Regions from separate parts of the Peribacillus sp. SIMBA_075 genome, predicted to be linked through region 3. Evidence: riboswitches for the same ligand, from Rfam matches in the RefSeq annotation. Region 3 holds a riboswitch; each other region holds the start of a gene.

Region 1 (7,970 bases), on a different contig from region 3:
AAGCCATGTGTTTTAACACACTCTATAATCACAAGGAGGTGAAAAACTCATGGCAAACAACAACAGCTCAAACGAATTATTGGTACCTGGAGTGGAACAAGCTCTAGAACAAATGAAATATGAAATCGCTTCAGAATTCGGTGTACAACTTGGTGCCGATACAACATCTCGCGCTAACGGATCAGTTGGTGGGGAAATCACAAAACGCCTTGTTCAAATGGCTGAACAACAATTAGGCGGAGGTTTCAACAGATAATTTAATAATATGGCTACAGAGAGCGGGTTCTAAAACCCGCTCTCTTTATTTATTTGTAAAAATACATGGATATATTAGAGAAGTATCTTGTATAATGAGTAGGTACTAAGAGTTCATAAATGGAGGGGAAAAAATGAAACGTAAAGATTTATTAGCTCCGGAACATTACAACTTAGTGAGTGAAATGGAACGTTTTGCAAAAAATCCGGAAAAAGTTGCTGTACTTTGGGAGAACGAAACCGGAGATAAAAAACAACTTACATATGAGAATTTATTAAAGAGTGCAAATAAAATTGGAAATGCCTTCAAGAAAAAAGGGCTGGGTAAAGGTGATACGGTCCTTATCATAATCCCTCGTTTAGTAGAAGCTTATCAAGTGTATTTAGCCGCATTGAAAATTGGCATGATTGTCATACCTTGTTCTGAAATGCTTCGTGCGAAGGACTTGCAGTATCGAGTCAACCACGGTGATGTTAAAGGAATCGTCAGTTTTCATGAATATACTCATGAATTGAATGAAATAGAGGGAGCTGAAAGCCTTCTGAAGTTTTCAATCGGAAAACGAGTGGAAAATTGGCTGGATTTGAATGAGCTTGCCGATGATGAATCCGATCAGCTGCCAATGGCCGACACGAAGAGTGAGGATATGGCGTTCTTATCGTATACTTCCGGAACGACAGGTAATCCAAAAGGGGTTGTCCATACACATGGATGGGCTTATGCCCATTTAAAAACGTCTGCTGCAAACTGGCTGGGCATCAGCGAAGGGGATGTGGTTTGGGCAACGGCAGGCCCAGGGTGGCAAAAGTGGATCTGGAGTCCTTTCCTGGCTGTACTGGGAACGGGTGCAACAGGTCTTGCCTATCATGGGAAGTTCGAGGCGAAAAAATATCTTCAGCTGCTTCAGGGATACAAAGTGAATGCGTTATGCTGCACACCAACCGAGTATCGGTTGATGGCGAAGGTGGATAACCTTGATGACTATGATTTATCCCATCTTCATAGTGCAGTATCAGCGGGAGAGCCTTTAAATCAAAAAGTGTTCGAGGTCTTTAAAAACCATTTCCATATTGAAGTGCGCGATGGATATGGACAAACCGAAAATACCCTTTTGGTAGGTGTAACAAAAGGCATGGATATTAAATTGGGCTCCATGGGCAAACCGACTCCGGGCAACCATGTGGAAATCATTGATGATTCCGGTAAACCCTGTTCTCCTGGTATAGTCGGGGATATTGCCGTACATATCGATACACCTGCTCTCTTTAAAGAATATTTTAAAGATCCCGAGCGGACATCGAAGCAATTCCGTGGGGACTATTATATCACCGGCGATCAGGCGAAAATGGATGAAGATGGTTATTTCTGGTTTGAGGGTCGAACTGATGATATCATCATCAGTTCGGGGTATACCATTGGACCGTTTGAAGTGGAAGATGCACTCGTGAAGCATCCATATGTGAAAGAGTGTGCCGTTATAGCAAGTCCTGATGAAATAAGGGGAAATGTGGTCAAGGCGTATGTCGTCTTGATGGATGATATAGATCCGGACAGCCAAGATTTGATCAAAACGCTTCAATCGCACGTAAAAGAATTGACTGCTCCATATAAATATCCAAGGAAAATCGAATTTTTAGATGAGCTTCCCAAAACGACATCGGGTAAAATCAAACGGGTGGATTTACGGAAAAGGGAAGAAGCACTACTTAATAATTAACGAAAGCATTTCCGTCAGCCCCCGGCTGACGTTTTTTTTATTAACAGAGGCTTGCATAATCATAAATATGGGAATCCGTGAATTGAGATGGTACACTTACTGCATATCTGAAGGGAAAGAATCATTTAATAAGGAGTGTAGAGCGGGATGGGAACGTTATGGTTCAATGGGGCGATTTATACGATGGTTAAAGAAAAAGATCAAGTGGAGGCACTCTTCACTGAAAATGGGGTAATTGTTGATACCGGCAGCCTTGACTATTTAGAACATAAATATGCCGGCAATATTTCCAGGGAAATCGACTTAAAAGGACAAACGATGCTGCCAGGGTTAGTGGATAGTCACCTTCATTTGGTCGGGCATGGTGAAAGACTGCTTCGTCTAGACCTCTCTTTGATGGATAGCAGGGAGTCCATCATGAATGCCTTGAAGGAAAAGTGCTCAAAGACCCCTGCTGGAAAGTGGATTGTTGCCGAAGGGTGGAATGAAAATGAATGGCCCAGTCCTGAATTGATTTTACGGGATGAGCTTGACGCGATATCGACAGAACATCCCATCGTATTGAAAAGGATCTGCCGCCATGCCTTGGTGGTCAATTCCTGCGCCCTTTTGGAAGCGGGTATTAAAGAAGATATAAAAGAACCGTCAGGCGGGGTGATCTGCCGCTATCCAGAAGGACGGTTAAATGGTTTATTTAAAGAAAGCCAGGCGCAGAACCTGATTTTAGACAGCCTTCCTGGCATTGACCAAGAGTATATCGAAAACGCACTCATAGAGGCCATAGAAGATGCATATAAGCTAGGTTTGACTGGCGGACATACTGAAGACCTCCATTACTATAATGGCTTCCTTCCGACATATCAGGCGTTTAAATCGGTAATCGAGGACAGGGAAATGGCCTTTCGCGCCAATTTACTCGTCCATCACGAAGCGTTAGAAGAAATGCTGAAAGCAGGCGGCAGCTATCAAGAAGGTACGCGATATATCAAGTTCGACAGCATGAAGATATTTACCGACGGCTCCTTAGGCGGACGCACAGCCCTGTTAAGCGAACCCTATGCAGATCAAAGGGATACGAACGGTGTCGCGATATTCACTGAGCATGAGCTTCAGGAATGGGTGAAAAAAGCAAGGGATGCCGGAATGCCGATTGCTGTCCATGCCATTGGCGATCTCGCTTTTGAATACGTCTTGAATGCAATTGAAGCCATCCCCCCAAAAGAGGGACAGAGGGACCGGCTCATCCATGCGCAGATCGTCCGGCCGGAGCTGCTGGAGCGGGCGGCAAAACTGCAGGTCATATTTGATATCCAACCAGGTTTCGTCACGTCCGATTTTCCGTGGGTGGAAGAAAAGGTTCCAGCCAATCTATTGGATTCCTCCTATGCCTGGAAAACCTATTTGAATATGGGCATCATTTGTGCGGGAGGGTCGGATGCGCCTATAGAGCCATTAAATCCAATTTTGGGCATCCATGCTGCTGTCACAAGGACGAAAATCAACAGTGAGGACAGTACCGTATATGGCTTGGATGAAAGGCTCTCCGTTCATGATGCCTTCGCACTTTATACAAAAGGGAGTGCTGCAGCTATCGGCCAGGAAAAACGCCGCGGTCAGATCATCAAAGGGTACGATGCAGATTTTACCGTGTTTAATCTGGATGTCTTTGCTGTTGCGCCGGATGATCTCCTGAAAGTTGAGGCGGTCATGACGGTCATCGATGACAGAATCATGTATGATAAAAAATAACAGTTGCAAAAAAAGAAATGGATACGCAAAATAGTTAGATGGAATTCGATAAAGGAATTAATGGAAAGAAGGCAGGTTATGAAAGTGGATGAACAAAAAGAAGGGGCGATCTATGCAGCCCTTTCTTATATGATGTGGGGAGTCGTGCCAATTTACTGGAAGTTCCTTCAGGGAGTCGGAGCTACAGAAATCTTGGCTCAGAGGGTATTATGGTCTTTCGTCTTCATGCTGGTTTTATTGATGTTCATGAAAAAACGACAAGCGTTTCTTGATTATGTCAAAAACATATTGGGAAATCCCAAACTCTTTGCGGCGTTACTAACGGCCTCACTGCTCGTTACAGCTAATTGGGGAGTGTTCATCTGGGCCGTTAACTCAGGACGGATCCTTGACACGAGCCTTGGATATTATATCAATCCGCTAGTCAGTGTACTATTGGGAGTGATAGTTTTAAAAGAAAAATTGAGCGGGGCACAGATCATGTCGTTCCTGCTTGCAGGAATCGGGGTCTTGATCCTAGGCATTCATTTCGGTACGATCCCGTGGGTCTCTCTTGTTTTGGCCATGACCTTTGGATTATACGGCCTGGCAAAAAAAATGATCAAAGCCGAATCGGCGATCGGGCTGACGCTCGAAACGATGATGGTAACGCCTCTTGCCCTGGGTTACCTGATATACTTGATGAACCAATCAGAAATGCAATTCTTTACAGCAGGAAGCACAAGCTTGCTGTTGGTGGGCGGTGGGATTGTCACGGCCTTGCCTCTTTTATATTTTGCAAAGGGGGCGGAGAAGATCCCGTTGTCGATGCTTGGGATTTTTCAGTATATCGCTCCGACCTTATCCTTATTGATCGGGGTATTCGTCTATCACGAAAGATTTACAAAAGCGCATCTTTTAGCCTTTTTGTTCATATGGTCAGCCTTGGCTGTTTATACACTATCCATTACGAAATGGGGTCAGGCAAGTGCACGCAGGTTTAAAGGCAAAGGGGACATCGGTGCGTGAATAAGAAAAAATGCTTGGTGGTTCCATCCCCAAGCATTTTTTTTTGCCTATATTTAAAGAAACCGGTTTTACGGCAGGAGAATTGCTTGAGTCATGAAAGGTAAATCTTCGGACCTATTTCAGAAACAATCAAATCAGATAGGGTGACAAGACCGTGAACGGGCTTTGCACGGGAGATAGTTGGTTGGAATTGTCTATAGTAGGAACTATCCAAGCTAATGATATGCTTTGTCAGGAATGCTGAGATGGCGGCATTCGGCTTTCTATTGCTATTTAGTTCATCGATGATACCCTGTGCATTGGTAATCCCGATCCCGTGGCCATAAAAGAGGTCTTCTCCTAATAATATTGCATTCTCACCTTGCCATTCAGGTGTTTCCACATCGTGATCAGGGTTTTTGAAGTAAAGGCAATCCCCTGGTAAATAATCCGTTCCTTGATGAACATGAAGAGCCATATTCTTTGGAGGGCGCCAGTCATATAGAAATAGGCTTGAAAAAAGATAGTCGAAATTCCTAGGGCCGATTAAATCCAAAATGGCCTTTAAAAAAGTGACGACTATCGCTGTACCGCATTCGAAAGCGTAAAGCGTTCCATTCAAGAAAATGTCCAGGAGTGCAACATGAGGGGCAATCCCTGGCTGAAGGGTAAAGGTGCCATCCTTTGAAAGGCGCCAATATTGTTTATTGGATGCCGATTCCTCAAGTGTGGAAAATTCTGCATCACTTTTATCCAACGCAAAAGCTGCCTCGATGACTTGGTGCCTCAGTTGTATATCAAAATTAAGGTATCCAAAGCTCCGATATTCAAAAATGTTAGAATCTTCCGCTAGCAATTGGAGAATTTCAAGCGATTTAGCAGATGCTATACCTGGTTGGATGTGACTGACATCTAATAATTTGTGATTAATCTTTATCATGATCATATCCACCTTTTGCTTTTGAAATTAAGGGCATATAAAACCAGTACACAAAAAATGTCCACAGGTTATGCTCATTATATGAATACCTGTAAGGAAATGACTCTTTGAACGTGTCAGGCACGTAAACGAGAATGATTGGAATGGGATGATGTTTTGCTAGATATCCTTTAATGCAAGGGAAACCTTTCCAATTAATGAGAAGAAGCAAATTAGTATTCCTTTTTCTCCATGAATTGATATAATGGGAGAGAAAAGTTCATATGTGCGAGAAATGTAGGGGGGCCAGTACTGCTGGCTGAGATTGCGTCCTTTAGATGCTGACTCTTTGAACCTGATCTGGATGATGCCAGCGGAGGGAACATATTATTACTGACTTTCTGTTTTGTATGTTAAACGTCCGAATTCATCTTCGGGCGTTTTTTGTTTTTTTACCGGTATTGGAATGGACCCTGGCGCCCCATTATGGTTTCGGCATATGGATCTTATATGATGTGTAGGAGGATAATAGTTTGAATAAATTCTTACCACTGTTAACTTCGTTGTTCCTTTTGGCTGGATGTGGGGCAGGCGGAACTAATGAAAAAGAAGAATCATCTAAAAAAGAAGGCAATAAAGAATTAAAAAAGGTATCGGTCGTGCTTGATTGGACACCGAATACAAACCATACAGGATTGTATGTAGCCAAGGAAAAAGGGTATTTCAAAGAACAAGGTCTGGATGTGGAAATTATCATGCCAGGCGAAGCTGGAGCTGATAAACTTGTGGCTTCAGGGAAATCTGAATTTGGCGTGAGCTACCAGGAGGGCATTACGCAGGCCCGCGTGCAAGGCGTGCCGCTTGTTTCGCTAGCTGCTGTCATCCAGCATAATACCTCTGGATTCGCTTCACCTGCGGCAAAAAACATTAAAACTCCCAAGGATTTTGAAGGGAAAACGTATGGTGGCTGGGGGTCTCCAGTTGAAAAGGCCATTATTGATTCACTTATGAAAAAAGAAAATGCCGATGTAAATAAAGTGGATATAGTGAATACAGGGGACACAGATTTTTTCACTTCGGTTAAAAGGGATATAGATTTCGCCTGGATTTATTATGGGTGGACAGGTATCGAGGCTGAGTTGCGGAATGAAAAGCTTAATATGGTTTACTTAACCGATTACTCTGATAAGCTTGATTACTATACGCCTGTTTTGACAACAAATGAAAAGATGATTAAAGAGGATCCTGAGACTGTTAAAGCATTCGTTCATGCAGCTTCGAAAGGGTACCAGTTTGCAATTAAGAATCCTGATGATGCAGCGGACATATTAAGTAAGTCTGCACCTGATCTAGATCCAAAACTAGTGAAGAAAAGCCAGGAGTGGCTTGCAGATAAGTATCAGGATGATGCTCCGCGTTGGGGTGAACAAAAGCTTGAAATCTGGAAGAATTATAGTGATTGGATGAAGGAAAATAAGCTTCTTGAAGGTGATTTCAATCCTGAAAAGGCATTTACCAATGAATTTTTACCAAAATAGGAGGAAATACAATGGCCAATTCATTAATTAGTATACAAATCATTCCTAAAGGGGAAAATGTCATCCCCATGGTCGATGAAGCAATCAAGATCATTGATGAATCAGGTGTCAAGTATGAGGTTCACCCGCTAGAAACAACAATGGAGGGTGAGCTATCCGAGCTTTTTGCCGTGATAGAAAAAATGAATGTAAGAATGATTGAATTAGGCTCGCCGAATGTCATTTCCCAAGTGAAGATACTATATCAGCCAAGCGGGATTACGATGGATACGTTAACGGAGAAATATCGGGCATGATCAAAAGGGGAATTTGGAAGAAGGGGGCTCCCTTCTTTCTTTTATTATGTTTGCTGATAGTATGGGAGTCAATGACAGTCTTATTAAAGGTTGAAAAATGGCTGCTTCCCGCTCCATCAGCCATTTTCATTGAAGGAATTGAGTCGTCCCGTAATCTTTTTGGACACCTTATATCAACAACTGAGCTTGCGTTATCGGGTTTTCTTATTGGAAGCTGTATTGGGTTATTAATTGCTGCAATCTTACACCTATTTCCAGGTGTGAAGGACGCGGTTTATCCTCTGCTCATACTCTCGCAAAATATACCAATCATAGTTTTGGCACCGCTTTTAGTGATCTGGTTTGGCTTTGGCATGCTGCCTAAGTTAATTGTGATTTCACTCGTATGTTTTTTTCCGGTTGCGGTCGCTTCATTGGACGGTTTTCGCCAGACACCTTACGAACTTAAGCATTACTTCAAGATGATGGGAGCGGGGAAAAACCAGTTATTTTGGAAGCTGGAACTTCC
Region 2 (7,970 bases), on a different contig from region 3:
TTGATGTTTTAAAACGATTTCTTTACAGACGAATAGTCCCAATCCCGTTCCCCTTTTTTTTGTGGTGATGAATGGTTCAAAAATATTCGGCAGGACTTCGTCCGGTATCTTTGGCCCATTGTTGGAAATGTTTAAAGTAAGAATGCCGGGTGGTGATTCAGAGCCTGATATATAAATGGACGGGGATGGCATTCCGGCGACCACATCAAGAGCATTTAAAATGATATTAAGTAAAACTTGGCGAAACTCTTCTTTAGAACCGGAAATGACGGCATCATCGGCAATATTACATGTTATCGAAGCATTTACTTCCAAAATGCTGGGATATAAAAATTCGATTACCTCATTCACTAGCTGAGCAATCGAAAATAGATCAGTTTGTGCTTCTGAAGTTTCTTTTTTGGAAATATTAAGAAATTGAGTGATCCGGTAATTGAGCTGATCCAATTCCTTTGAAATGATATCAAGATATTTTATCTTTGGTTGCTCTGCCTGTAACAATTGTATGAATCCCATTATGGAAGTCAGTGGATTTCGGAATTCATGGACGAAGCTTGAGGTCATTTGGCCAAGGAGCGTCAAACGGTCTTTATGGTTTGGGCTAATGAATTGATAGCGTTCTTTAAGTTCCATCGTTTTCAATTCGGTATAACAGGATAATGCAAAATGAATTAGTTTATCGAAGTAAACGTTTATTTGCTTAATTAAATCGGATACTTCTTCTTTCGTTGCCTCGGAATTCAAAACGTGCTCAACGATGGTGGATCTGCCGATGGTTGCAGTGGAAAAGAAATTTTCCATATCCAATTGTTTATTGACTCGATCACACGCAATTTTTTCACCTACGACCTTCAGTACATCGTCTATGTCAGTATCCGATTTCCCAAGCTGATCCATTAGCAGATTGAAAATATGTTCCACTTCTCCTTTAAAATACCCCATATATCCGTCCGATAAATGGAGCAACTGATCTTTCCATTTGGAAATGATGCTGTTTTTTTGAGAAGATAAAAAGTGAATGGTCATTTCTCGATTAGATACCATTTTGCCCTCCATACTGTAGGAAAATGAATTTTACTTTCGACCCAGAAATTAATTTATTTGAATAAAATACAAAATATTAAAATAATTATTTTGCTTTTATGATAACAGATTAATGTTTTTTACACATGTGTCAATTGGATAAATATTCGGCAATTAATCGATAAATACCTTTTTTTGACACAGTTTTATTAAAGGAATTGCAGGATTTAATAATAAAAAAAGGTATCCGCAAAGTTAATGACGGTTACCTTTTTTATTAAATGCATATGGTTCAATGTGAACGATCACATGCTGGATGTTATATTCCTTCAAAAGATTCTCTTCGATTTTAACCGTAATATCGTGACCTTGGATGACGGTCAAAAGAGGGTTAACATGTACGGTAGTTTCGAGCAGGATTTCACTTCCGTGCATACGGGCTTTAATTTCACTCATGTCCTTAACGCCTTCTGTCAGTATAATGGTTTGTCCGATCTTTTGCAGGAGCTGCTCGTCGAAACCATCGGTTAAAGAGATGGATGCATCACGGAAGATATCCCAGGCCGTTTTACAGATGATGATCCCTACTACAGCAGCAGCTATCGCATCCAGCCAAGGGATTCCCATCTTAGTACCGATGATTCCTATAAAAGCACCAACACTGACAAGGGCATCGGAACGATTATCCTGTGCAACGGCGTAGATGGAAGAGCTGTTGATCTTTTTACTTAACGCTAAGTTATAACGGTAGATTCCGTACATGAAGATTGCAGAGAAAAGAGCGACATAACCGGTCAGCATATTTGGAACGGTTGTTGAATCTTGCTGGAAGAAGGATTCTATAGCACTGTAAACAACCTGGATGCCCACGGTAATCATGATGAAGGCAGCTACCAGCGAGGCTATGGTTTCTGCCCGTAAATGACCATATGAATGATTATCATCAGGAGGTCTCTTCGAAATTTTCAAACCAATCAATACGGCTATGGAAGCGATGATGTCGGTCGTATTATTTAAACCATCTGCCCAAAGCCCTTTAGAATCACCGAAATAACCGAATGACAATTTAAGAGCAGACAAGAATATGTAAGCGGCAATGCTTATGTAGGCGCCTTTTTCAGCTGAAATCGAATGTTTATCCATGTCTAATCCCTCCCCGGTGTAAATTAAAAGATATCAAAACAAACCTTAGTGAGTCTATAGAAAAGTTGTTGCATTTAGCCATCTAACCTGGTTAATTGCAGATGTATTGAAGTTGGTTAAAAGAAAGGGTACCTCCATAAATATGGGAGTGGTAAGTTTTTATGATATGACATTTTCTTTAAGTTGTCTTTTATAGAAACTAGTAGTATATTCTAACCGAGGATCGAAAATTAAATACTTCCACAAGGGGAGCCAAAAGGCTGAGAGTGAACGGTTGAGTTCAGACCCTATGAACCTGATAGTTAACACTAGCGTAGGGATGTGGTTTTGGATACAAGCAATACTGGGCATCCATTACCGCCCCGGTGTTGCTTTTTTGTTTGTGCAAAATCTGGCAGGGAGGGAACTCATGGACACTTTTCATTTTTGGAGAAGGGAGAGACATGATGAAAAATAAAACGTTATTCATGACAGAGGTTGCCATTTTTGCTTCACTGGCTTTATTACTGGATTTGGTTTCTGGATTCATTTTTTCAAGAATCTGGCCGCAAGGAGGCTCGATTTCAATAGCCATGGTACCGATTTTTCTGATGGCATATCGGTGGGGCATCAAAGGTGGTATGTTAACCGGATTGTTACTTGGGCTTTTGCAGATCGTCAGTGGTACAGCATGGATCAGCACGCCGATTCAAGGCTTCATTGATTATTATCTTGCCTTTACGGTTGTCGGGATATCCGGTGTATTCATGAATAAGTTTGTAAATAGCTATAAAAAGGAAAAGCGTTCCAAAGCGAAGTGGTATGGGATTGGCGGCATGTTTTTGGGCAGTTTTCTGAGGTTTCTGTGTCATTTCATATCCGGAATCGTGTTTTTTGGCTCTGCAGCTCCAAAAGGACAGCCAGTAGTGATTTATTCATTCATTTATAATGGGACTTATATGCTGATCAGTTTTATTTTATCGGCCCTTGTGGTGATGATGTTATATTCGGCTGCTTCAAGTGTATTACTGAAAAAAGCCTATTAACAAAAAAAGCCGGATTCTATAAAGAATTCGGCTTTTTTCGGAGATTAAGCAAATTGAGTCTTACAGGGCGAAACGGCTCAATCCTCATTTTGCAATGAATACCGAACAGGGTGCGTTTTTCGCAATGGAGCTGCTTGTACTGCCAAGAAAGAATTTTTCCAAACCGCTTTTAGCGCTATTGCCTACAACGATGAGGTCGGCAGCAGTTCTTGCCGCATATTCACATACGCTATCTGGCGCATGTCCTTCCAATATCTCGAATTTCCCCTTGACTTGACATTCACTTAGCAATCTCAACGTATTACTTTCTGCGTTCTGAACACTACTCTCAACGGCGGAAGGGGTGTTATTGACCATTTGAATTTCTGGTTGTTCGACTTCAACGACGGGATGTGTCTGGACGGGATCCACATAAAATCCAGCAGCCGGTACAAACCCCGGCGCCGAGGCGTTTCCCATGATACGCTGCTCAACCTTATCAAATAGGACATGAACTACGGTCAGCTCGGCCTCAGGAAAGGCCTTTTTCAATGTTGCTCCATATTCCACGGCACGTTTACTTTCTTCATTTCCATCAAAAGCGACGACAATATGTTTTAAATTTTTTTTCATGCCATCTCCCCCCTTTTATAAGTCTTTAAAGTGTTATACCCACTTTTTAAGGGGTTCACGCCATTAATCGGTATATAGATTGCAAATTACGGGTAAAGGATAGATACGGTCATTATTAAAAATGGTAGGATGAAAATCCTGGTCCTTCAATTAGTCGCGGGCTTATTTTTCATTCGGTGAAGGGGGTATCATCGGCAAGGAAACCGATACCCGGGTATAGTGCTAAAGAAAAGGCGACTTAGCTTAGGCCTTTTAGTCAATCGACGAGTTTTCTTTAATAAAAGGGGTAAAATATTTTTAATGAAACATGTCGCAGATTGGAAAATGGGGGTACAAATGAGAGGGTTAGTGAAATTAGGTCTAATTATTATATTGGTGATTGTGGTTTTAGGCGCCGGTTCACTTTTTTATTTCAGACAGGTTGCAGATATAAGCCATCTTCAAAATATTCTTCAGCAACCAACAGGAATCTATGATCGGGATGGAAATCTTGCCAGCACGATCACGGCAAATAAATCCGAAGGTGTTTCGATAGATGAAATACCGGAACATATGAAACAAGCGGTGGTTTCCATTGAGGATCACCGTTTTTATGAACATCACGGCATAGATTATCAAGGGATTTTGCGAGCGCTGATTAAAAATGCGAAGGCCGGAAGTGTTGTTGAAGGAGGGAGCACGCTTACCCAGCAGCTTGTGAAGATTACGATGCTGGAGTCGAATCGAACACTGAAGAGGAAGATTGAAGAGTTTTTTCTGGCCCAGGAAGTTGAAGATAAATATACAAAAGCTGAAATTCTGGATATGTATTTGAATCAAGTTTATTTTGGCCATGGGGCATGGGGAATTAAAAAGGCCGCAAATATTTACTTTTCCAAAGAGGTCTCTGAATTGACCGTTGCCGAGGGAGCCTTGCTGGCAGGTGTCATTAACTTGCCATCCAAACTTGATCCATATAAGAACTTAGACGGGGCAGTGAAGCGGCGTAATTTGGTTCTTTCTAAAATGGCGGAACATGGTTATTTGACGAAAGATGAAGCAGCGGCTGCAAAAAAAGATACAGTGACACTTCACATGGGGGAGAAGGAAACCGATCCATTAAAAGGGAAGTACCCTTATTATGTCGATCATGTTTTATCGGAAGCATCAAGCAAATATGGAATAAAGCTTGAGGACCTGCTTTCAAAGGGCTATAAAATATACACGACACTGGACCAATCCATGCAGCAGGCTACAGAATCCGTGTATGCAAATGAAGCCAATTTTCCAGTTGGAACGAGTACAGGAGAAATGGTTCAAAGTGGATCAGTCCTCCTTGATCCTAAAACAGGAGGGATAAGGGCAATTGTCGGTGGGAGAGGAAAGCATCAATTTATGGGATATAACCGGGCAACCCAGCTGACAAGATCTCCTGGTTCATCCATTAAACCACTTGTCGTTTATACTCCAGCGGTTGAAGAGGGATACGGCATCACTGCCCCTTTGAAGGATGAAAAAATGAGCTTTGGGGAATATGAGCCAACAAACCTGAGCGGTGTATATAAAGGAGAAGTACCCATGTATGAAGCGGTGATGAATTCCTTGAATGTACCAACGGTTTGGCTTTTGAATGAGATTGGCATCGATAAGGGGCTGGATTCTCTTAAACGGTTTGGGATTCCTTATGAAAAGGATGATCGAAATCTGTCGCTTGCTTTAGGAGGGATGAAGAAAGGTGTGTCCCCGCTGCAGATGGCAGGAGCCTTTTCAGCATTCGCCAACAGCGGGGAACGTATGGAAACCCATGCCATTGTAAAAATAGAAAATAATGATGGAAAAGAGGTAGCCGCCTGGAAAAAGGAAAGCACCAAAGTAACCTCTAAAGGCGTCGTCGATAAAATGAATTCCATGTTGCTTGGTACAGTGGAATATGGCACAGGGAAAAACGCAGCTGTATCGGGTTATGAAATAGCAGGTAAAACAGGTTCAACACAAGTTCCCATCGAAGGAATATCAGGGGTTAAAGATCAATGGTTCATCGGTTATTCACCTTCGTTGGTCGGTGCAGTATGGGCTGGATATGATAAAACGGATGAAAAGCATTATTTAACGACACACAGCAGTCAGGGAACTGCAATCATCTTTCAAAAAATAATGTCGAGAGCATTACAGAATCAAGCATCTCAATCTTTTAATACTCAAGATATCGGACCGCTTATAGCTAAACAACAGGCAGTTATAGCTGAGCAACAGGTAAAGAAAGAAGAGGAGGACAAAAGGAAGCAATATTGGATTGATAAAGGAAAAGAAATTCGGAATGGTTTGAAAAAATGGAGGGATTGGGATGTGCCGTGGTAATTTTCATGAAATGGGAGCATGGCACGCCCGTACTTTCCAATAAATTAGCATAAAAAAAAGACTGTCAATCATTGACAGTCTTTCATCATTCATTAAAAAATGAGATTTGCTATTATGCCGATTACGACGATTGCGCCTATCACCATTAAAATGGTTCTCACTTCTATACACCCTCTTCATGACGTAGTTGGAATCATTTAAATATTAACGGTTTGGTTCGATTGGAATCCAAATGCACTTTCATCATTTTCTTTACAAATAGCCTGTACTTTTTCTAGCATGGCATGTACATTCTCGCCTTCAAGTATGACTTTCATGGTTGCACACTCTTGAAGAATGAGCACAAAGGATACGAAAGTCGAAAGTTTCTTGGCATCGACCAATTTATGGTTGCAGATAAAATATATATTCCCTTTAAATTCTTTTGTAACTTGATATAGGTTCATGATTTGTCGCATGGATAATCTTTTATTTGTTTTAATATCAGAAGAAATCACTTTATTCATGTCGTTTACTCCTTTTGTTTTTATACTTTTGGAAAAGCATAATCAAGATGTCAATTCAGCTACAACACTTTTTAAAATGAACAAGTATGTTTGGTCTTTTTTATGTAATTGTTAGCGGGTCATGTTGTATATTTACCCGAGTGAAAGATTTTGAAACCTATTTGAAAATTTCAATTTTTGGAGGGGGAACGAACTATGCTAACACTTATTAAAAATGGGGAGCTTTATGGTCCGGAATATATGGGCCAAAAAGATATCCTCTTGGTTGGAAAGCAAATTGGCTTCATTGAGGACAAGATTGATGTCCCTGCAGAGTTCGTTGAAATGAAAGTGATTGATGCGAGTGGCCAAATTGTGGTTCCGGGTTTTATAGATGCTCACGTACATATTATCGGCGGAGGTGGGGAAGGGGGCTTTAAAACGAGGACACCAGAAATCCAATTAACAGATGCCACTTTAGCGGGTATAACGACATTGGTAGGGGTCATCGGAACAGATGGGACGACAAGGACCATGCCAGCACTGCTTGCTAAAGCGAGAGCGCTTGAAGAAGAAGGCATTAGCTGCTTCGTTCATACTGGTTCCTATCAAGTTCCAGTCAAGACGTTAACCGGTAAGATCGAAGATGATTTGATTCTTGTGGATAAAATTATCGGTGTTGGCGAAATTGCCATTGCCGATCATCGTTCTTCACAGCCGACTGTAGCTGAACTGGCTAAATTGGCCTCTCAAGCGCGTAATGGAGGTCTGTTGTCTGGGAAAAGCGGTATCGTCAACATTCATGTCGGCGACAGTCAAAACCATTTGCAGGTAATTGAAGAAGTTGTCGAGACAACGGAAATACCGATCACACAGTTTTACCCTACACATATAAATCGAAATCCGCATTTATTCAAAGCAGGGATGGAATATGCAAAAAAAGGGGGTTATATTGATTTTACGACAAGTACGATCAAGAAGTTCCTTGAAGAAGGGGAGGTCAAAGCAAGTACAGCAATAAAGAGAGCACTAGAAGAAGGGGTAGATATCAGGCAGATCACCTTAACTTCAGATGGGCAAGCAAGCCTGCCTGACTTCGATGGCAGTGGCAACCTGCGCGGTTTGAACATTGGTACATGCATGTCCTTATATGATTCTGTCGTAGATGCGGTCACCGAGGATGGAGTGTCAATTGCCGATGCCATACGAGTTGTGACGGAAAATCCGGCAAATATTTTAAACCTCACTAAGAAGGGTCGGCTTGAGGTAGGGAATGACGCCGATATCATCATATTGAAGAAACAAACGTTAGAAATAAATAGGGTTATCGCGATGGGGCAAATCA
Region 3 (7,970 bases):
CAAATTCATGCAGCCCATGGATACCTAGTTAATCAATTTTTATCAGCATATCATAACCAACGTACAGATGAATGGGGTGGAAGTTTAACGAATCGAATGAGATTTTTAATGGAAATTTATCAGGAAATACGTAATCAAGTAGGCGAGAACTTCCCCATTGGTATCAAGTTAAATTCCACTGATTTTCAACGAGGTGGTTTCACGGAAGAGGAATCGATGGAGGTTCTTCAGAGAATATCTGAAGTGGGTATTGATTTAATTGAAATTTCCGGGGGGAATTACGAAAATCCCAAGATGATGGGGGGCGAAGTGAAAGAAAGTACAAAGAAACGGGAAGCTTATTTCTTGGAATATGCTAATAAGGCAAGAAAGTTAGTCTCTACACCATTAGTTGTTACAGGAGGGTTTCGTTCTCAAGAAGGTATGACTGAAGCTATAGCCAGTGGGACGATAGATATGGTTGGCTTAGCAAAACCATTTGCACTTGTACCCGATCTACCAAACCAAATCTTTGAGGGGAAATATGAAACGGTAAAGATTAAACCAATTAAGACAGGAATTACAAGTTTAGATAAAAAAGCGTCATCTATGTTAGAGCTAGGTTGGTATGAGCAGCAATTAGCACGAATAGGCAAATCAAAACTTCCTAAACCTAATTATAGTGTTTGGTTGTCCCTACTTCACAATATTTCTAAGAATGGACTTTCAGTGTTTAAAAAAAGAAGAGCATAAGAGTATCTACTTCATGTCAATGAAATCTTTTGAGAAAACTGTTTGCGTTATTATTTTTCACCTTACTAGAATGTTCGTTCTTTAATGTTGGGCGAGGCTGGCAACTTTTCTTGAGTACGGTCCGACCAGAGGATTCTGCTGTATGGCTAAACACCATCCATAGTCACAATCTGGGGTTAGAAAACGCTGCAAAACGGTTTAAAGTTTTACACTAAAAACAGAGGTGGATTGCAAAATGAGAAAAACTGTACTTATCACTGGAGTGTCGGGTGGGATTGGCCAAGAGCTGGCGGATCGTTTCGCCAAAGATGGACATGATATAGTGCTGGTGGCGCGGAGCGAGGGTAAACTTTTGGAACTAGCGAAGGAATATCGGAATAAATATGGCATCCAAACGACAGTCATCGCCAAGGATGTCGCATCACCCGGCGTACCGGAGGAGATTGTCGCGGAGCTTAAGGAGAAGGGGGTTGTCGTCGACTATCTTGTCAATAATGCCGGCTTCGGTTTGTACGGGACATTCTTGGAAACGAAGTTGGAGCAAGAGACGAATATGATTGATGTCAATATCAAGGCTCTGACTGTTATGACGAAGTTGTTCTTGCCAGATATGGTCAAACGGGGCCAAGGAGGCATTATGAATGTTGCTTCATTGGTGGGTTTTTTCCCGGGACCTATGATGTCGGTTTACTACGCGACGAAGGCGTACGTGCTGTCGTTCACCGAGGCTCTCGAGAACGAGGTGAGCGGCACGGGTGTTACTGTGACGGCACTATGTCCGGGGCTGACGTCAACCGGATTCGTCGATCGCTCGGGTATGGGCGCCTCGAAGCTGTTCCAGAGTGGGGCCATAATGGAGGCCGGGCAGGTGGCTGAGGAAGGGTACCGAGGCTTCTTGCGCGGGAAGACACTCATTATGCCAGGGGCTCGCAACCGGTTCGTGGCGTTCATTCCGCGATTAATGCCGCGCAAGATGATGACCCGTATGGTCAGATCCATGCAGGACAGAACGGGGGATTGACCTTATGGAGGGCGGCCAGGATTGGCTGTTGATTACGGCCTGACAACCCAGCCAAGGGCTCCCAACTTATCCGAACGATGCTCTCAGCAAAGAACGCAATTACTAATCTGTTGTGGATATATTCTACAACACTATTTCAATTATTTGGAGGTCAATTATGAATTATTCTCAATCAATTCAAAACTTGTTTAAACCATTCGCATTCGGAAATACGACGCTGGCAAATCGTATAGTGATGGCACCGATGACGAGACAATTTTCTCCTGAAGGAGTGCCTGGTCCGGATGTGGCCGCCTATTATCGCCGCAGGGCTGAAAATGGCGTTGGACTTATCGTGACAGAAGGTACGGTGATTAATCATTCGGATTCGTCCAATCAAGCCAATGTACCGCATTTCTATGGCGAAGCTGCATTAAACGGTTGGGCAAACGTCGTGGCTGCTGTACACGAAGTAGGCGGACGGATTATTCCGCAGATTTGGCATATGGGTGCGCGAGGCCATGTTGGCGATTATTCGGAATTGGATATCGCCGCAATCGTTCAAGCCTTTGCGCAGGCAGCATTCGAAGCCAAGCGGCTTGGCTTCGACGGCATTGAGCTTCACGGTGCGCATGGATATTTGATCGACCAATTCTTCTGGGAGAAAACGAACCCGCGTACCGACAGCTATGGCGGCGACATGGTTGCCCGCACCCGCTTCGCGGTCGAGGTCATCGAAGCTTGCCGCCGTGCCGTCGGACCGGAATTCCCGATTGTGCTGCGGTTCTCGCAATGGAAGCAGACGGATTTTACAGCGAAACTGGCAGCAACGCCGGCGCTGCTGGAACGGTTCCTGACGCCACTTTCCGATGCGGGCGTCGATATTTTCCACTGCTCGACCCGCCGTTTCTGGGAGCCTGAGTTCGAAGGCTCCAATCTGAATCTCGCCGGATGGACAAAAAAGCTGACGGGTAAACCGACGATTACGGTTGGATCGGTCGGTCTGGATAACGATTTTACGAGTCACTTTACGGAAGGAAAGAGTGCCAAAAATACCAAGATCGACGGGTTAATCGAAAGGCTTGAACGTGAAGAATTTGATCTGGTAGCCGTGGGTCGGGCATTAATGGTTGATCCTGCTTGGGTAAACAAGATTCGTGACGGCCGAACAGCTGAATTGGTTCCCTTTACATCTGAGTCAGTGAGAACACTTCATTAAGCCTCCGTTTGATTAGTTAACACAAGATACATTCTGGAGTTTATGGATAAAAGTGCTATACGATTGCCGCACAGCGAAGCATATGGAGATTTATGACAGCGATAAAGTTGTAGGGACTGTAGACGAAAACTATGAATTCAAATTAAGAGATCCAATCTATCCAATACTTTGATGCATAATATTTTGTTATGTCTGTCTTTAAAAAAGACTCTTTTCGTAAAGATTGTTGTTTTTAAAACGAAACTATTTAAGGTTGATTGGAGCGGAAGTGCGAGACTCCTGCGGGAGCACCGCCCGCCCCGCGGAAAGCGAGCATCTGGAGGGGAAATCAACCACAACTCACTACCTGGTAAATAGCAACAAAGTATGTGAAAACAGCCTTAAAAAAAGAGGATAAGAGTATCTTATTATTCCATAGAGAATGGGGGGCTGCGGCATCCTCTTTTCTTCATCCTTAGCGTATTAGAAGATTGAAAGACTAGTAATCCAAAAGATTAATAATGAACATCTTTGATTGAAAACTTTTCTAATACGTTTGACAATTGGATTTATCGTGTTAATATAAAGGCAAATGAAATATATATACAATTTGTACCACTAGGGGTGCTTTATAGGTAAAAACTGATTTTACCTGAGAAGCTGAGATTAAAGTATGACTTTAAGACCCTTAGAACCTGATCTGGTTTATACCAGCGTAGGGAAGTGGGGTCTGGGACAATACGTTTCTGTATTATTTCAAGTACAACCACTTTCTTTACGTTAAAGAAAGTGGTTTTTTATTTGCAAAAAAAAGGGGTTATAAAAGGCTTTTATCCGTATCATTCATAAAAAAATAGAATTTGGAGGTAATGGACATGAAGTTTTCAGAGGAAATCCGCCAGGAAGTTGATCATATTTGGGAAGCTAGCTTTAATCACCCGTTTGTTGCAGGAATAGGAGATGGCACATTGCCAATAGAGTGTTTTCGTTTTTATGTCAAGCAGGATGCCTATTATTTATCTCATTTTGCTAGAGTTCAAGCTTTAGGAGCAGTCAAGGCTACAGATTTACATACAACAAGCAGGCTTGCCGGCCACGCACAGGGAACATATGAAGCGGAGTTGAAGCTTCATGAAAATTTTTCTGAGAGATTAGGCATCACCAAAGAAGAACGGGAAAGTTTCAAACCTGCCCCGACTGCCTATGCTTACACTTCCCATATGTATCGTGCGGCATATTCTGGACATTTAGGTGACGTTATTGCGGCTATCTTGCCATGTTATTGGCTGTATTATGAAATAGGTGAAAAGCTGCAAGAGTGTAAACCGGAAGAGCCGATTTATCAAGAATGGATAGCAGCTTACGGCGGAGAGTGGTTCCGCTCTTTGGTAGAAGAACAAATTGCCAGGCTTGATGAGATTGCTGAAAAGGTAACAGATGAAGATAAGGAAAGAATGAAGGAGCATTTTATCCTTAGCAGCCAATATGAGTACTCATTTTGGGAAATGGCTTATCGTTTAGAGACATGGCCTGTGCATAAGGAAACACTAGAAGTATAAAGGAGATTGAAACATGAAAAAAGGATTGAAATTAACGGATATATTAGTCACGATCGTGATTGCCGTAGCATTTGGAATCGTTTATATCCTTTGGGGTTCGATTTATTATTCTGTTAAACCATTAGGATTACATCTAGATCAACTTATTTATGGAATGTGGTTTATAGCTGGCCCCGTCGCCTTTTTGATTTTACGGAAACCGGGTGTGGCACTTCTGGCAGAGATAGCTGCAGCTTCAGGTGAATTCTTTCTAGGTTCACCATGGGGGCTGTCCGTACTCTTATATGGGGTGGTCCAAGGTTTGTTCGCTGAACTGGTATTCATGGCGTTCAAATATAAAAAATTCAATATGCCGGTGGCCGTTTTAGCTGCGATAGCTTCCTGCCTTGCATCAGTAATAATGGATTTTGCCTACGGGGAAATAGGTGCTCTCACTCTTTGGAATTTATCGTTATTCATGATAGCGAGGTTTGTGGGTTCCATATTCTTTGCAGGTGTAACTGCTTATTATCTAGTTAAAGTCCTGGAAACAACAGGAGTAACTAATCTAGTTCGTCCAGTTTCAAGTAAAGATTATGCAGAACTGGACCAAAAGTAGAGGTTGATGGCCATGAAACCAATCGTTTCTGTTGAGAAGTTAAGAATGAAATTTCCAGGTGATGGGTCTTTGATTTTCAAGGACCTATCCGTCTCGATTGATAAAGGTGAAAAAGTTCTATTGTTGGGACCATCAGGATGTGGTAAGTCGACTCTTTTGCAAGTGTTAAGCGGATTGATTCCGAATTCCATCGAAGTCCCGATGAAAGCGGAGAAATTGAAATGCGCTTCTTCATGGGGATATGTTTTTCAAGACCCTGATAGTCAGTTTTGCATGCCATTTGCCGATGAGGAAATTGCCTTCGTCCTTGAGAACCTTTCCGTCCCTAAAGAAGAAATGAATGAGAAAATCCAAAATCATATTCGTAAAGTAGGATTGAACCTAGGCCATACAAGTATAGAAACATTATCAGGCGGGATGAAACAGCGTCTGGCAATCGCTTCAGTATTGGCCCTTGAACCGGAAGTGATATTTTTAGATGAACCAACCGCCATGCTTGATCCGGAAGGAACTAAAGAAATCTGGGATTTGTTGAAGGAAGTCGGTCGAGACAAAACGGTAATTATCGTCGAGCATAAAATCGACCATGTTTTAGAATTCATCGAACGAATCGTGCTTTTTAACGGTGAAGGTGAAATCATGGCTGATGGTCCAAGAGATACCATCCTTTCACTATATAAAAAGGAAATGAAAGAACATGGAATTTGGTTCCCTGGTGTTTGGGATGAATATATACAAGAGAATGCCCCCATTCGGGAACAACAATTTGCAGACGGTTCACCCTTAGTGCATGTGCAAGGCTTTAGCGGTTTTCGGAATAAAGAGGAAAAAATCAAGGTTGAAGAATTGATGGTCCATTCAGGGGAATGGATTGTAATCAGGGGAGAAAATGGCGCGGGAAAGAGTACTCTTTTGCATGCACTGATGCAGTTCATAAAAACGAATGGTACGTATGAATTAATGGGAGCCCCTATTAAAAGGATGAAAAATCTAACCGATCATATGACGTTTGTCTTTCAAAATCCTGAGTTTCAGTTCATTGCAAATTCTGTATATGAAGAGATTGCTTATTCATTGCGAATTGGAAAAAGGCCACAACAAGAAATAATGGAGAGAGTTCAATCATTGCTTGAAGTGTTCCGCCTAGAGGCCCATCGGGATAAACATCCATTTCAATTATCAATGGGTCAAAAGCGTCGCTTAAGCGTAGCTGCCTCTATCGTCATAGACAAAAAAATCATTCTCTTGGATGAGCCTACCTTTGGCCAAGATTCGAAAAATACCTTTGCATTACTGGAATGGTTTGAGGAATATCGAAGGCGCGGAACAACAGTGATCATGGTAACTCATGACGATCATATTTCGAGAAACTTTGCAACCAGGATCTGGACGGTTAAAGACGGAAATGTAATAAGTGATGAAAAGGTCAACACGCAATCCGGATTTATGGAGGCCAAAGTTTTATCATTTTAAAAGGAGTGTCATGTAGATGAATGTTTCAAGTGCAGAAACATGGCTCCATAAGGTTAATCCAAGCCTTAAACTATGCGCATTGCTTGTTTTATGCATTGTGGCATTATTCATTCATGATCTGAATTATATGATGAATGTGACCATTGGTGTTTTATTCTTATTTTTGTGTTTTACGGGGCATTCGATGAAACGCATCTTACTTTTGTCAATCCCTTTTTGTTTCATTTTTATATCCACTTCTCTAGCAATGATTTTATTCGGTAAAGGTGAGACACTTTGGTTTAAGTGGGGTCTTATATCGATTACGGAAGAAAGTTTCATGAGGGGATTACTGGTAGGCTTTCGAGCTTTGCTTTTTGCGGCACTTGGTTTAACTTTTTCCTTGACGACGAGACCTGTGAACTTGTTTTATTCCTTAATGCAGCAAGTTAAGCTTAAACCGAAATATGCTTATAGTTTCATGGCAGCTTTAAGGCTCATCCCCATCATGATGGAAGAGTTACAAACGATACGAAACGCGATGAAGGTACGCGGTTTCGAAAGGGGAAAAGGGATCAGATCGGTATATTATAAAATGAAAGCCTATTCCATCCCATTGTTATCCGGAAGCATCAGACGTGCTCACAGAATCGCGGTTGCGATGGAGGCGAAGCGATTTACAGACACTCGGGATCGAACATACTATTATGAATTTGGGTTTTCAATAAAAGACCATGGATTCATTCTGTATTTTATCATCCTGCTGTTGGCAGGGTTTTATCTATCGGTTCATTTCCCGCTACTACCTATTTGATTTTATGAGATTGCAAGTTTACTAGTTAGGGGTTCTAAGTATGAATGCACAAGAATTGCATATTATTTCTACTGGAAAACAGCCAATTGAAAAGTTCGTAGAAATCGCTTCAAACATTCAGGAACATGTTGATTTCTTCTATCTAAGGGAAAAAAATATGAATGCATCAGAACTCTATCGAGCAGTGACCCTGTTACATAATAATAAGATTCCGCTTTCTAAGATCATCATTAATGACAGGGTGGATGTAGCCTGGGCGCACAAAGTATTTGGTGTGCAATTGGCTTTTCATAGTTTAGATGCAGGAGTCGTAAAAAGAGCATTTCCAGGGATGAGTGTTGGCTGTTCGATCCATTCCATGGATGAAGCAAAAGCCGCTTTTTGCTACGGTGCCAATTACGCGATATATGGTCATGTTTTTGAAACGGATTCAAAACGCGGTCTTCCTCCTAAGGGAGTTGAGGAGCTACATGCAATCACAAAAAATGTCAATCTTCCGATTATTGCAATAGGCGGAATAACACCCTCCAATTGTCAAATCGTGCGCGATGCTGGGGCACAAGGAATTGCAGTCATGTCAGGTGTGCTTGAAGCGGAAAATCCGGTTAGAGCCGTTA
Region 4 (7,970 bases), on a different contig from region 3:
GCAATGCACTCATCTGTAATTTCCGACACGGATTGCAAAGGTTTCTTTGGCTGGGTTGGTGTCAATCCATATATAAAATCATTACCTTGATTCATTTTGTAGCTCTGGGTTGGTTTAGAAGGATCTTGGCCCGTTTGGAAGCACTCCAGTGAAATATTATATTCATCTTGGATGAACTGATATTGACGATCCAGAATGTCCATCAATTCCTGATCCTGAGCATGCTGACGCAAAAGCATGTAAGTGTTTAAAGTTCCAATCGCTCCCGACAACACTTCATGTACATCGAATACTTCGTGACCACCGTGATTCATTTGTGGGGGAATAGCACCCGTTTGCATGTTCTGGTGTACTTGACCTTGTTGATTTTGATTTTGATTTTGCATTTTTATTTCCCTCCTCGTTTCATCAATGATGTGAACAAGCTTAGTATGTTAAAAACCAACAGGATTATTCAATAAACTCTTCCGCCCTACATCATGTTGTCTGTATACAAAAAGCCGTGATGTTCTAAACTATAAACACTTTATATGTATGGGAGGATTTCAAATGACTCATAAATGCTTCTATTGTACTGATGACACGGAAGAAAAAAAAATCCATGTCGTAACATTTCAAGTTACTGACACGGATAGAAATGAAATGCTCTGTGATGAATGTTATCAAGAATGGCTACAAGGAATAAAAGGCTAATTTACCCTCTAACATTTCCAAACATTAACTCATGGATTCATGGATTAGTACAGGGTAACTTAAATGCGTAAAATAGTTCAAGGAGGATGGTTATGGGAATTTTAAGTGGAAACCCAAAAGAAGAGCCTATGCATTACGGAGAGGTATTTGGTACATGGGCATTTCTAACAACAACAAAAGGGTTAATTGCATGTCATCAAACAATGCTCAATCACACTGGTGACAAGGACCTGCATAAATTACTTGTAGAAGTGATAAATCAAGGGAAACAGGAAAATGACCAAATTGAATTATTATTAAAAGAAAATAACGTAGGACTGCCTCCATCACCACCTGAAAGGCCTAAAGCTAATTTAGAGGATATTCCCGTTGGGGCACGTCTTCAAGATCCTGAAATCTCTGCTTCAGTATCAATCGATATTAATGCAGGATTAGTTGCTTGCAGCCAGATCATGGGTCAATGCATCCGCGAAGATATCGCAGTGATGTTTGCTCAATTCCATGCAAAAAAAGCAGTATTGGGTGCTGATTTCCTAAGATTAAATAAGGAAAAAGGATGGCTGGTCCCTCCCCCTCTTCATATTAATAAAACAAGTTTGTAATGAAATATCCCTTAATCATGTTGACTTTATGATTGAATGCCTCACATGATTAAGGGATTAATTCCGATAACGAAAGGACGATTAAGGAATCACTACCATTGCAGACTTTCGATTAAGTAGCACTTTGTACATTGTTGACTATATTCATTTTTTACAAATTCATGATTACAATTCTCGCGAAAAATGTTCAGCTCTCTTTTCAGCTGTTCCAATTGAGTTTCCAACTGTTTCATTTCAACATTTATCTGGATTACCCGATTCATCGAATTCTCCCTCTCGTTGGAATCATTGATAGATTTCTCCGTCCGTTCTCCTAAATTCATTCGCTTTTTCTTTAAGCCCTTCATCGATTACCGACTCAAAACCCAGGCCCTTTTCTTTTGCCAAATCACGGATGTCCTGGGAGATTCTCATACTGCAGAATTTAGGTCCGCACATTGAACAGAAATGGGCTGTTTTGGCACCTTCAGCCGGAAGAGTTTCGTCGTGATATTCAACCGCCCTTTCAGGGTCGAGAGAAAGATTGAACTGATCTCTCCAACGAAATTCGAATCTAGCCTTCGAAAGGGCATCATCCCGTTTTTGTGCATCCTTATGGCCCTTTGCAAGGTCAGCTGCGTGGGCTGCAATTTTATAAGTAATGACCCCTACTCGAACATCCTCTTTATTCGGAAGTCCCAAATGCTCTTTCGGTGTCACATAACATAGCATGGCAGTTCCAAACCATCCAATCATTGCAGCACCAATCGCAGAAGTAATATGATCGTATCCAGGAGCTATATCCGTTGTTAAAGGTCCTAAGGTATAGAATGGAGCTTCTTGACAGACTTCCAGCTGCTTATCCATATTTTCTTTAATCAAATGCATCGGTACGTGACCGGGTCCTTCCACCATGACTTGAACATCGTGCTTCCAAGCAATCTTCGTCAGTTCCCCCAGTGTTTCCAATTCAGCAAATTGCGCCTCATCGTTTGCATCTGCAATGGATCCAGGACGGAGGCCGTCACCTAATGAAAATGAAACATCATATGCCTTCATGATTTCACAAATCTCTTCAAAGTGAGTATAGAGGAAGCTTTCTTGGTGGTGGGCCAAGCACCATTGTGCCATGATGGAGCCCCCTCGTGAAACAATACCCGTAACTCGCTTTGCAGTTAAAGGGATGTACCGCAAAAGCACACCAGCGTGTATGGTGAAGTAATCGACACCTTGCTCGGCCTGCTCGATTAATGTATCCCGAAAAACTTCCCAATTTAAATCTTCCGCGACTCCATTCACTTTTTCCAATGCTTGATATATCGGAACCGTCCCAACTGGCACTGGTGAATTCCTGATAATCCATTCCCGGGTCGTGTGAATATTCTTTCCGGTGGATAAATCCATTATGTTGTCGGCTCCCCAACGTGTAGCCCAAGTCATTTTCTCCACTTCATCTTCGATCGATGAACTAACAGCTGAGTTTCCTATATTCGCATTTATTTTCACATGAAAATTACGTCCGATGATCATTGGCTCACTTTCAGGATGGTTAATATTTGCCGGAATGATCGCCCTGCCGCTAGCTACCTCTTCTCTTACAAACTCAGGGGCAACATTTTCCCTGATTGAAATGAACTCCATTTCTGGGGTGATGATACCTTTACGGGCATAATGAAGCTGGGTTACGTTTTTCCCTTTCATTGCGCGCAATGGCTTTCTTTTCAATCCCGGAAAAATTTCAGCTTTGGATTGTGACTCCACTTTTTTATATCCATTATCTTCGGGTTTTATTTCACGTCCTTCATACTCCTCAACGTCTTCACGTTCCAAGACCCAATTGCGTCTAATCGGGGCAAGGCCTTTATGAATATCAATGGGATATTCTGAATCCGTATATGAACCGCTTGTGTCATAAACCCGCAAAGGCGGATTCTCCTCTTCGCCGAATGCACCTGTAGTGGGACTTAGCTTAATTTCACGCATAGGCACTTTAATATCAGGTCTAGATCCCTCAACATACACTTTTTTACTCCCGGCAAAACTGGACATAATTGAAACGTTCATGTCATTTACTGAATTACTCATCATGATTTCATTTCTCCTTTTTAAGTTCATTTAAAAAGAACAAAATCCAATCCATTTCGCACGAAAAAACCGGATCTCATATTTAAGACCCGGCTAACGTTAGTATGACTACAGCAATGACCAAATGAAATGTCATTGTTTAGTAGATTCTAACTTCCCCACGCTGGTATGAACCAGATCAGGTCCTGAGGGTTAAGAAGCATAAGCGCTTCTCTCTCAGCCCAACTGTTATTGGACACCCCTAGTCTGAATAATTTAATTGATTACAGGGTAACTATATATCACCCTTTTCATTCTGTATATAATTTGAAAGTCCTAATACTTTAGGTCATCCTCTCCAAATTCGTTACTTGGAGAAGGATCACCAATTAATTTTCCAGGCTCTCAAGGATTGGGAAAAGCTCCTCTAAATGCTTGATTTCATAGGTTGGAAGCACTTCATTCCGTTCCTTATCATGGCGATTTATCCAAACCGACTTTATACCTACCCGTGATGCTCCAAGGATATCCGTCATTAAATTATCGCCGACCATCAATACTTCATCCTTATCAAGCTCCATGATCTCCAAAGCATGCTCAAAAATGGAGGCATCCGGTTTACCTCGTCCAAAAGCTCCAGAAATGACGATTTGATCGAAATAAGGAACTAGTTCAGGTGTAATTTCAAGTTTAGTATTTTGGAGTTCAGGAGAACCGTTTGTCAACAATAGCATTTTGTACTTCCCTTTTAATTCATCTAACACACGGAATGATTCTTCATAAATAAATGGCTTTTTACGTCTCTCTGCAGGGAAACGTTCTGCCAGTTCGAGCCCAAATGCCGGGTCATCGATCCCTAATGCCTTCAAGCCTCTCGTCCATGCTTCTTTCCGATAATTTGGTGCAATCACGGCCATCTTCCGGAATTCATCATGATCATCCTGAAAATTTCCCCACAGTCCTTCAAATGGGTTGATTCCGATCATTTGTGTAAATCCATAAGTATCGTAAGAAGAATAAAGCTCACGCGCTTCCTTCCGAACCGCTTCTTCAAACTCGTCGACATTTAAATCATATTTCTCCTTAGCCACTTCACATGTGGCCACAAAAGCCTCTTTTACACTTTTCTGATCCCATAGTAATGTATCATCTAAATCAAAAAAAACTGCCTTCACCAAATTGTCCAACCTCTTTCCCTATTATTGAATTCGTAAAAATTACACTATTACAATAATAAACCACAACCAAAAGAAAAAGAATAACTAATCGGAAAAGGCCTGCATCTTTCTTAAGCAAAATGTTCAATTACCAGACTTACCTTCTATGGCGGGAAACCCTATATTTTTGACTTATCATCTTTCGAATACATACAGCTTTCCATTACCGGCAATCTTGAATTTTGGACCGGTGAACCCCCGTCGGATCAGCTCTTTCCTCATATAAACCATAAGGGCGGCATGACTCACGATCAGAACATCCCTTTCCCCCTTTGCAAAAACTTCATCCAATACTTTATTGATCCTTCGTTCGGCGATCTTAATTTCCGCCCTTGTCTCCTTGTTGAACAGCGAGCAGCAGCGAATCCAGATGGCCCAAAGGATGAACGGCAGCTTCACCTTCCCTTTGAGAGGGGGAGAAGGTATTTCCCGCAGCTCCTCCATCCGATGAACCGTACCTGGATAAATATGTTCCGCTGTCTTGACAGCTCTCGACATATCACTGCAATAACATTCCTGCCATTCCTCCACGCCAAGTAAAGTCGTTCCATAAATAATATCCGCTGCATCATAGTCCACAAACCATTGCTTCATATCATCCGCCGTCACAGATTTCCCAGTAGGGAATTCATGTGCCACCTTAAAATGCCGTACTAAACCAATTTTCATTTTTTTCTCCTCTTTAGCTTTTGAATTATAAAATTAACTTTCTATTTGATCCACCAACTTATATAATAGGTGATGTAAAAATTATACAAAGGTGGTAATTGAATGCTATTCAAGAATTTCACTAAGATTTTCCTTGCTGTCGCATTAACTTTTACATGCATCTCTTTTTTACTGATAAAAATCGACTCTGTCTCCGCAGCCACTACAGAAAACGCAACGGTAAACACGAAGAATTCCCCTTTATCTGTTAGAAGTGGTCCCGGCACCAGCTATAAAAAAGTAGGATCGTTGGAGAAAGGGAAAGCCGTAACCGTTTATTCGAAAACAAAATCCGGCTGGTCGGAAATTCGGTACAATGGAAAAAAAGCCTATGTATCTACTAAATATTTAAAATTCAGCAATGTGAAGATAACCAAGAAAAAGTATAAAAATATTAGTGACTTGTCGTATCCGCAAGTATCAGGACTAAAAAGTAAAGCAGCTCAGGATAAAATTAATCAGGTGTTAACTAAGCATGCCAAGGATGCCTATTCCTTTTATCTGCAAGCAAAAAAGGATAGGGAAAAAGATAAAAATGAGGAATGGTGCAAAGAATCCCCATACACTTGCCAGTATAGTTACAGTATTTCGTATAAAGTGAAATTCAACCAGGATGAAAAGCTAAGCATTCTTTTTGACGATTACTCCTATAGCGGTGGAGCTCATGGAATGGGATACACAACATCCTATAATTTTAAAGTGTCTTCCGGTAAACAGGTGAAAATCAGTGAAATCCTCACATCCAAAGTGAAATATACGAAGGTGCAGAAATATGCTTTTGACTACATGAGGAAAAGAGATAGTTTTTATGTAAAAAAACAGAGCGAGGTTCCCGTCAATAAGGATTCACAGTTCTATTATACAAATGGGGGGATCTATCTCGTATTCCAAGAATATGAAGTAGCTCCTTATGCATTTGGCCGCCCTGCAATAAAAATCCCAAGTAAGGTTTATAAATAATTTCGTCGCACAGGGGCTAACTCCTGTGCTTTTTTAGTGCCTTACATCAATATATCTAACAAATGATGAAAAATTTCACAGTCTGATGCGATTTCATGCATACTTACCATCGCATTCAAAAAAGTGGATTTATTTAATAATAGATATTTGATGGGAATATGTTTTTAACCAATGCCGAACTTACTTTTATCTGATGTAAACATAATGCGAAGATGTTCTTAGTTAAAGGACGGGAATAAGGAGTGTATAGGGTTTACCTGATATGGATAGATGGGACCGAATATAAAGAAAAGAAGGCTTGTTATGCTAACCAAAACAGCTTTAATATGATCCAAGAATAATGAAAATAGAGAAGGCTTTTTACCTTCTCCATTTTTTTTACTTCAAAAATTGGAGTTCAGTAATCGTACATATTTTTCTAAATTTATATTTACCACTCATATCACTGAATTGATAATTATTTAGTACCTTTTCCAGCTGTCCTTTTAGCTTTTCTTCCATGATAAATGAATCGACAGCCTCTTTCCAATTTTCTTTTCCGATTAACTCTTCGAATGGAATGGTAGTTAGGACTTCATCATAAATCTGGATGCTTTGATCGATGCCGAAGCTGCCATATATACTGCCATTTTCATCAGCAAAGATATGCTCCGATTCCAGTTCTTCCACAAATACTTCTAGATATTCCTTTGACTTGACAGGCTTGATGGCAATCTCTGCTTCCGCCCTTACAGGCCCAAATCTCTTATCGACGATCGCAATTGTTAACTGAACTTGAATAGGCTGATACCCAAACCCTTCACAAAGTTCTGCTGCCGAATTATATACCATCTGAACACCCTCCTTTTATTTACTATCATTATATAATATAAATACCTCATTGCCTTACCAATAACCCTTATTCAAGATCACTTGGCATCGTTTCTTTTTTGAAGATCAACTCATCTTTTTCCCTATCATAATAATAGATTTTGATTGTTTCATCTCCGCTTAAATCCGTACTGCCAGTCAACACGCCAAAAAGTCCATTTCCCATATCGATCATATTGGAATAACTGGCCTGAGGATACACATTATACCCTCCCCATTGGATCAATCGTCACATTCCCTGATCCACCTGGAACAAAAGCAACGATAATATCAAGAAAATCAGTGTAATCCTGATATTCTTCAGTTCACGCGCATAATGATCATTCATCTTTTTTCACCTTTTTTATACGATATCCATAATATAACAATAATTTCAATCTATTTGTGTCCCTAATAAAAAAAGCCCATGCAGATTGAACCATCCCCCGAATAATGGACACATTAAAAAAAGTCCCTTATTCGAGGTTTTTCTATGTCCTCATACTAGAAATCCGTTTATAATCAAAAGCCTACTAAGCCTAAGACCACCTAATTTCCCCAATAATTAAAAGCCCTTCATTACAAAAAAAAAGCCCCGGAAAACCGGGACTCACCTATGAAACACTTATTTAGTAACCTTATAAATTCACATTGTCACTGTGCTTTTCATGCTTATACTCTCTTAGAACCTCGTTAAATACATCGGGATAATTCGTAAACAGCCCCGTTGCACCCCATTCTAGAGCTTTTTTCATGTCCGCTCTTTCATTTACTGTATATGGATGGAATTGAAGGTCATGATTTCGAACCATCTTCACATATTGTCCGTCCACCTTATTGAAATTCGGACCCACTCCAATGGCATATTTCTTAATGGATTCCAATTCCTCATCAGAAA

The links. A riboswitch is a leader RNA that binds a small molecule or an ion and turns the genes downstream of it on or off. The one in region 3 is predicted to bind thiamine pyrophosphate.
Region 1: it holds a riboswitch for thiamine pyrophosphate, as region 3 does, so the genes downstream of both, SB775_RS24080 (ABC transporter substrate-binding protein) here and tenA (thiaminase II) in region 3, are expected to answer to the same signal.
Region 2: it holds a riboswitch for thiamine pyrophosphate, as region 3 does, so the genes downstream of both, thiT (energy-coupled thiamine transporter ThiT) here and tenA (thiaminase II) in region 3, are expected to answer to the same signal.
Region 4: it holds a riboswitch for thiamine pyrophosphate, as region 3 does, so the genes downstream of both, thiC (phosphomethylpyrimidine synthase ThiC) here and tenA (thiaminase II) in region 3, are expected to answer to the same signal.

Annotation. Positions count from the first base shown of each region.
Region 1 is NZ_JAWRYN010000052.1:17,346-25,315, forward strand. Features, by position in the region: gene SB775_RS24055 (alpha/beta-type small acid-soluble spore protein) at 50-256, shown strand; gene mbcS (acyl-CoA synthetase MbcS) at 390-1,973, shown strand; gene SB775_RS24065 (amidohydrolase) at 2,121-3,722, shown strand; gene rarD (EamA family transporter RarD) at 3,801-4,730, shown strand; gene SB775_RS24075 (protein-glutamine gamma-glutamyltransferase) at 4,822-5,649, opposite strand; TPP riboswitch at 5,918-6,027, shown strand; gene SB775_RS24080 (ABC transporter substrate-binding protein) at 6,162-7,166, shown strand; gene SB775_RS24085 (thiamine-binding protein) at 7,178-7,462, shown strand; gene SB775_RS24090 (ABC transporter permease) at 7,459-7,970, shown strand, end outside.
Region 2 is NZ_JAWRYN010000017.1:51,123-59,092, reverse strand. Features, by position in the region: gene SB775_RS14335 (histidine kinase N-terminal domain-containing protein) at 1-1,044, opposite strand, end outside; gene SB775_RS14330 (cation diffusion facilitator family transporter) at 1,279-2,166, opposite strand; TPP riboswitch at 2,402-2,503, shown strand; gene thiT (energy-coupled thiamine transporter ThiT) at 2,610-3,191, shown strand; gene SB775_RS14320 (universal stress protein) at 3,276-3,803, opposite strand; gene SB775_RS14315 (transglycosylase domain-containing protein) at 4,104-6,140, shown strand; gene SB775_RS14310 (hypothetical protein) at 6,338-6,646, opposite strand; gene iadA (beta-aspartyl-peptidase) at 6,842-7,970, shown strand, end outside.
Region 3 is NZ_JAWRYN010000011.1:90,859-98,828, reverse strand. Features, by position in the region: gene SB775_RS11135 (NADH:flavin oxidoreductase/NADH oxidase family protein) at 1-732, shown strand, start outside; gene SB775_RS11130 (SDR family NAD(P)-dependent oxidoreductase) at 968-1,753, shown strand; gene SB775_RS11125 (NADH:flavin oxidoreductase) at 1,911-2,951, shown strand; TPP riboswitch at 3,541-3,669, shown strand; gene tenA (thiaminase II) at 3,806-4,489, shown strand; gene SB775_RS11115 (ECF transporter S component) at 4,503-5,087, shown strand; gene SB775_RS11110 (ABC transporter ATP-binding protein) at 5,100-6,560, shown strand; gene SB775_RS11105 (energy-coupling factor transporter transmembrane component T family protein) at 6,577-7,353, shown strand; gene SB775_RS11100 (thiamine phosphate synthase) at 7,394-7,970, shown strand, end outside.
Region 4 is NZ_JAWRYN010000008.1:129,188-137,157, forward strand. Features, by position in the region: gene SB775_RS09165 (spore coat protein) at 1-386, opposite strand, end outside; gene SB775_RS09170 (hypothetical protein) at 550-693, shown strand; gene SB775_RS09175 (DUF3231 family protein) at 786-1,295, shown strand; gene SB775_RS09180 (hypothetical protein) at 1,388-1,558, opposite strand; gene thiC (phosphomethylpyrimidine synthase ThiC) at 1,581-3,362, opposite strand; TPP riboswitch at 3,498-3,612, opposite strand; gene SB775_RS09190 (HAD family hydrolase) at 3,728-4,516, opposite strand; gene SB775_RS09195 (histidine phosphatase family protein) at 4,691-5,224, opposite strand; gene SB775_RS09200 (PdaC/SigV domain-containing protein) at 5,327-6,223, shown strand; gene SB775_RS09205 (hypothetical protein) at 6,602-7,054, opposite strand; gene SB775_RS09210 (hypothetical protein) at 7,122-7,295, opposite strand; gene SB775_RS09215 (glycerophosphodiester phosphodiesterase) at 7,711-7,970, opposite strand, start outside.